Regions from separate parts of the Sporosarcina sp. P3 genome, predicted to be linked through region 1. Evidence: a T-box and tRNA genes for the amino acid it is inferred to sense, from the RefSeq annotation. Region 1 holds a T-box; the other holds one or more tRNA genes.
The links. The T-box of region 1 lies ahead of alaS (alanine--tRNA ligase). A T-box ahead of a tRNA ligase gene usually reads a tRNA of that ligase, here a tRNA-Ala.
Positions count from the first base shown of each region.

Region 2: it encodes a tRNA-Ala, which carries the amino acid that the T-box ahead of alaS (alanine--tRNA ligase) is inferred to sense. The anticodon was not compared.

Region 1 covers NZ_PDZE01000001.1:17,283-20,716, reverse strand. Annotated here, with positions in the region: gene alaS (alanine--tRNA ligase) at 1-1,692, opposite strand, end outside; T-box leader at 1,735-1,941, opposite strand; gene recD2 (SF1B family DNA helicase RecD2) at 1,981-3,434, opposite strand, start outside.
Region 2 covers NZ_PDZE01000005.1:81,195-84,628, reverse strand. Annotated here, with positions in the region: gene CSV61_RS07930 (amino acid ABC transporter permease) at 1-317, opposite strand, end outside; gene CSV61_RS07925 (transporter substrate-binding domain-containing protein) at 319-1,140, opposite strand; tRNA gene CSV61_RS07920 (tRNA-Ala) at 1,438-1,510, opposite strand; gene CSV61_RS07915 (DUF2804 domain-containing protein) at 1,584-2,600, shown strand; gene CSV61_RS07910 (YusW family protein) at 2,710-3,165, shown strand.

The sequences.
Region 1 (3,434 bases):
TTTGACTGTCAGACTTCGTGAATACTCGTCCACTTTTGCGCTAACTGATGCGCCTTCATTCAATTCACCTGAACTGATGAAGACCGTGTGCAAGTTCTGTCCATTCGGTGCTTTTTTCACGTCGCGAACTTCCGCTATAAACGATTCGTTGGAGATCGTTCCTTTATCAGCTATTTGACCGCCACTTTCCGCGTAGAAAGGCGTCTGGTCTAGCATAAGTTGTACGGTTTCTCCTTCAGATGCATGCGCGATCCGTTGACCATCTTGAACTAGGACGTTGACGATCGCGGTTGTTTCTAGTTGACCATAGCCAATGAATTCACTTGCTTCATGAATTTCACCAAGTACGCCCGATTGAACATGCATAGAGTCTGAAGCAGCACGCGCAGCACGTGCACGATTTCGTTGTGCAGCCATTTCTTCGTCAAATCCGATACGATCGACTGCCACATCTTCTTCAAGAGCGAATTCCTCTGTCAGTTCAAACGGGAAGCCGTATGTGTCATAGAGTTTGAATGCGTCGCTGCCTGAAACGATTGGCAAGCCTGAAGCTTTTGCCTTTTCAATGATTGTCGTTAGAATCGCCATACCATCATGCAAGGTTTCGTGGAAACGATCTTCTTCGTTTTTCACGACTTTCATAATGAATGCTTGTTTCTCATGGACTTCAGGGTAGAAGTCTTTCATGATATCCCCGACAATTGGCACCAGCATGTACATGAACGGCTTATCAATGCCTAGTTGTTTCGCGAAACGAACTGCTCTTCTTAATAGACGACGTAAAACATAGCCGCGGCCTTCATTGGATGGAAGTGCTCCATCTCCGATAGCGAATGCTACTGTGCGGATATGATCCGAGATTACTTTAAATGCTGTGTCTACTTGCGTAGATTCACCGTATTTTCTGCCTGATACATTTTCAACGGCTTCAATGATCGGCAAGAACAAGTCTGTATCGAAGTTTGTAGGCACGTCTTGGATCACCGATGCCATACGCTCAAGACCCATTCCTGTATCGATGTTTTTCTTCGGAAGCGGTGTGTACGTGTGATCAGGATTATGATTGAACTCAGAGAATACTAAGTTCCAAATTTCCAAATAGCGTTCGTTTTCTCCACCTGGATATAATTCAGGATCTGAGAAATCGTCGCCGTAAGTGGGGCCACGATCGTAGAAGATTTCAGAGTTCGGACCACTCGGACCTTCGCCGATATCCCAGAAGTTTCCTTCAAGACGAATGATACGCTCTTCTGGAATACCGATCTGATTTTTCCAGATTGCGTACGCTTCTTCATCTTCCGGATGGATAGTAATGGATAATCGTTCTGGATCAAAACCAATCCATTGTTCATTTGTCAGGAAATCCCACGCACGCACAATGGCTTCTTCTTTGAAATAATCACCAATAGAAAAGTTGCCGAGCATTTCAAAGAACGTATGGTGACGTGCTGTGTAGCCGACATTTTCAATATCGTTTGTGCGGATGGATTTTTGTGCATTCGTAATCCGCGGATTTTCAGGAATCACTCGTCCATCAAAGTATTTCTTCAATGTGGCGACTCCACTGTTGATCCATAGTAGTGATGCATCATCAACTGGCACTAATGCAGCTGATGGTTCTACAGTATGTCCGTGCTCTTGAAAATAGTCTAAAAACATTTGGCGAATTTCAGATGCCGTAAGTTTTCTCATCGTTTTGTTCCTCCTAAAATTAAAAAAACTCCCCCCCTTGTATAAAGGGGCGAAGATTTTATTGATCGCGGTACCACCCTAATTACCGCATGACGCGGTATCTCGAGTTGCCTTAACGCGGCAAGACGGCAGGGATTAACCTGCAACTTCGGAATAGCGTTCGCTGTAAATCTGAGAGAGCTTTTTCAGCCAAGAAGCTCTTTTCTATAACACAGAGTAAACAGGTACTTGTTCCTTCAACGTTTTTCATTATTTCTAAACGAATTATAGGAAAGTTCTTTCGCTTTGTCAATCCGTCACTTCAAGAAAGTCGAATGGCGATACGTTGTGCATGCCAATGAGGGGATCGATTCCAGTAAAATTGTCCATCGTTAACTTTGCTTGCGACGTATCACGTGGTTCAACTGTCTCTTTTGCAGGTGCTGTATGGCGCGTACTGGTTTCCTTAAGCGTTGATGTTTGAACTTCTTGTGTTTCTCCTGTAATGCGTTCTTGTAGCGTCGTCTGTCGTTCTGTTTCGTCTGTGCGCGCAATCCCTGCTTTAAATTCTTCCGCTTCCCCGCACAATATTAAGAAATTCTTCGCTCGTGTAATTCCTGTGTACAGTAGATTACGACGTAACATTTTCCGCTGACTTCTGACGATCGGCATGACGACAATCGGAAATTCACTACCTTGGGATTTATGGATAGAACAACAATATGCAAGTGTCAGCTGATTTAAGTCGCTCCGTTCATACTGCACTTCATTGCCATCATACGAAACGACCATGATCGCTTTTTTGTCAGTAGTTTCTTTCGCTAGCATGATCGCGACGACTTCCCCCATATCTCCGTTAAAAACATTGCTTTCCGGTTGATTGACGAGTTGCAGTACTTTATCTCCGACGCGATAAGTCGTTTCACCGAAAACCATTTCTTTTCTTCCCTCTGCAGGTGGATTCGTCACGTCTTGGATCATTTTATTCAAGCCATCTATACCTGCCGGACCTTTATACATCGGAGCCAGCACTTGGATGTCTTTAATGGAATGCCCTTTTGATGTCGCATTTTGGACGATTTGTTTGACTACAGGTAAAATTTGTTCACTCGATGCTTTAATAAATGAGCGATCAGACGTTTTCTTTGTGACGTCCATCGTCCATTCTTTTTGCTTGATCATATGCGCCATTTCAATGATTGTCGAGCCTTCACTTTGGCGGAAAATATCGGTCAATTCCACGACGGGAATTTTCCCTGACTGCATAAAGTCATGCAACACTTGTCCGGGTCCAACAGAAGGTAGTTGGTCTTGGTCTCCAACGAATAATAACTGTGCGTCGTCGCGGACAGCTTTTAACAGCTGATGCATGAGCCAAGTATCTACCATAGACGTTTCATCAATGATAATGAGATTTCCATCCACTTCCCGCTCTGTCTCTTCTTCGTCTTCCTGCCCCGTAAAACCAAGTAAACGGTGGATCGTCATGGCAGGTAATCCAGTCGATTCGGACATCCGCTTCGCGGCGCGTCCAGTAGGTGCTGCTAAAATAATCGGGAACGGCTCTTTTTTACGAGCATATTCTTCCAAGTCAAGTGAAATACCGTGCAGTTCTGCGTACGCCTCAACTAAGCCTCTAATCACGGTTGTCTTCCCTGTCCCTGGTCCACCCGTTAGTACGAGCAATGAAGAATGAAGCGCACGTTCAATCGCTTCGACTTGCGTTTCGGCATATTGCACTTCCAAACGTTCTTCAATTTCAC
Region 2 (3,434 bases), on a different contig from region 1:
GCAATGAATGCTGCGGTAAAGACAGCTAGACCGATAATCGACGCCCAATAGGAACCGAGTTTTAAAAATTGACCGAGTACAAAGAAAATCCAAATCAATAGTACTAGCAACGGCACGCCGCGCATGACTTCTACATAGGCTGAGGAAAGAATACGGATGAATCTATTGCGGGAAATCCGACCCATTCCGATGATAATACCCATCGGAATAGCCAGCAATAATGCGATTGCTGAAATTTCGAGTGTTTTCAGCGCCCCTTCAATAAAGATATCCATATTTTGCGATATTACACTGAAGTCATATTCATAGCCACCCATATTATTCTCCTGAAACCTTATCTAGCCAGTCGCTTTCCTCAAACCAGCGACTTCTGGATTCCAATTCTTCGGGGCTATCCACATAGCTATGCAAAAATGAGTTCAACCATTGAATTGTTTCAAAGTCATTTTTCTTTACTGCAATTCCTAAGTTTTCAGCTGACAGCAAACCTTCAAGTTGATGAACTTCCCCTTCGTGCTCCAAGCGCCATACAGCAATAGCAGGTTCATCATAGACGACTGCATCCGCCTGCCCTGAGCCCATTGTTGTAGCTGCTAACGGGAAATCTTCGAAATCTACGACTTCCGCGTTTTTGAACTGAGTCTTCGCAAGTAACGCTCCTGTAGTTCCGATCCCTACAGCAATTTTATTCCCTTTTACATCAAGCTCTTCCCATGACTTGATACCTTTATTGGCAGCTGGCACCATGATCGCCTGACCTGTTTTATAATAAGGATTTGACATACTAATAGATAATGCACGGTCTCCGCGAATCGTCATCCCTGCGATGACCATATCTACTTCACCTATTTGCAAAGCTGGTCCTAAGCCGTCAAATACGAACTGTTTAAATTCTACTTCTGTATTTAGCGCTTCCCCTACCGCATTTGCTAGATCGATATCGTAGCCGACAAATCCGCCGTCAATGCTTTTCATTTCAAAAGGGAAATAGCCTGGTGCAATTCCGATCACCAATTTCTTGTTGTCTTTAATATTCTTTAACGTGGACTTCTCTGTTGATCCTGCTCCTCCATCGTTACTACTACATCCAGCGACGACCAATACTAGGATTAGTAATAGTGCTGTAAACATCTTCTTCATACATTTCCCCTTCTCTCTCTACTAGTATAAATATTCTAAATTAATACAATTATAAGTTACCTACCGACGCCTGTCTATAAGTATATGTATACGTTTGCTTGTATACTACATATATTGGACGAAGTCTTATAACGATTATTTTCTATATTTTTAATATACGACATAATGAATAATTATACAACAGTAAATAGTTTCATTGTGAATGATAAAGGGGAATATATGTAGACTAGTATGATGTTAAATAGAAAAAGCGACAGCTCTTGAAGATGTACTCAAGAACTGCCGCTATCGTTTGAATGGAGCATAGGGGGCTCGAACCCCTGACCTTTGCACTGCCAGCGCAACGCTCTCCCAGCTGAGCTAATGCCCCTCATATCTGATACAATATAGAGTATATCAACTGTTCGTTTAAAAGACAATAGGCAAGAAAGGTGGTTAATGGTATGCAGCATGAAGAAAAAGAGTTGACTGAAGCTGTGTCTCTGTGTGACTCCAAGGGGCTTTTGAATCCCGAATCAATAGGATACGCACGCAACCCAATAGTGAGAAGCAATCTAAGAGGACATTTCAGGAAAAAAAAGCGCTGGAACAATTGGTGCATTTACGGGGAAGACGTTTTATTAACTACTTCAATTGTACACCTAGATCATAAAGTTATTTGTCTAATTTACATACTCAACTACGAGACTCAACGTTTCTATGAAAAACATGTTTCCCTCCCATTTGGCAGACGCGTTAAAATGCCTGAGGAGGCACTTGAAAGTATTAAATTCGTACATGACGATATAACGATTCAACTCGTCCACATGCAAGGCGAAACGCATTTGTCAATTCTCATTCCTGACTTTGATAATGAAGTATTGCATGCAGATTTGCATATTATACATCCCGAAAAAGATGAATCTTTGAACGTCGTCATTCCGAAAAGTCGAGATTCATTCCACTTCACTTCCAAGCATTCAATTATGCCGACTGGCGGATATGTTCGCGTTGGAGATCGACGCTATGATTTCAATCCTTATTACAGTTTCGCGGTCTATGATTATGGTCGTGGCGTGTGGAACGGCCGAACGAATTGGGACTGGGCAATGGCCTCTCAACGTACAAGTGGAAAACGTATCGGCTTGAATTTCGGCGGCCGTTGGACCGATGGCACGGGACTAACAGAAAATGCGGTCTTTGTAGAAGGTACGATGCATAAATTTCATGAGGATGTAGTATTCAAGAGCGATAAAGAAGACCCAAAAAGCGCTTGGAAAATTCAAACGAAATTTTCAGATGATATCCAATTGACATTTAAACCATTCTTTCAATGCCAGACGCTTGATCACTATCTCGTCAGGAAGATGTCGATTACACAACATGTCGGCTATTATCATGGAAAAGTTCGATTATCAAGCGGACAAGTCTTACCGATTCGACAAATGCTCGGTTCCATCTTAGAGCGCAAATATCATTAATTTCCTGTTTACTTTACTTTCCTGTCTACAAAGAGATCGTTTTTTTGTTTAAGGTTGCTGTTTTACGGTGATAATATAGGTAGTATACACTTTAGAAAGGGTGGCGCTTATGTCATTAATGAGAATACTATCTATGGTTGGGGTTTCATCTATTTTACTTCTAGGAGGTTGCTCATCAAAAGACGAGGCACCGGACAATGATGAGGCAATCAGTATTGAAGATGAGGGTGAAGGCAGCACAATTAACACGGGTGACGGCTATGGCTTCACCGATTTCGATTTGACGATCAAGAAAGACGGCAAGAAAATCGAAACAGATTATGAAGATGTAAAGCCTGATGATGCAGAGTATGTCAACGAGTTCCAAGAAGTGGATCTCGAAGGAAATGAAGCAATTGACGATATGCATAAGATGTTTATGGAGATTTTGATCGATAGCGGAACTACTAAAGAAGAAGCGATTGATCGCATTCTGCAGTGGTACGGTCTTGATACGTATGATGAGTTTGAGTTGGATGTAAAGTTTACAGACGACAAGACTCTGCATATTGATGAGAAGAAGTAATAACAGGGAATCAGCTATTTATACGGGTTGAGTAACTTGTTCGATTTACTGGTACAAAATGCAGAATAAAGCAGACCGTTAATTCGTATTTGAATTAGCGGTTTTTTGCATGCTTTTTGTCAAAGTTATAACGTGATTTAAATAGAAGATATACAACATTTGCGCCCGATAACGACTTAGTGGTCGAAAACCGTTGATCTGCGCTGCAGCCGGACGCGTTCCGGAGGGTGGGCGGTGAACCACACCTCTTCGCTTCGCTTCGACGGGTG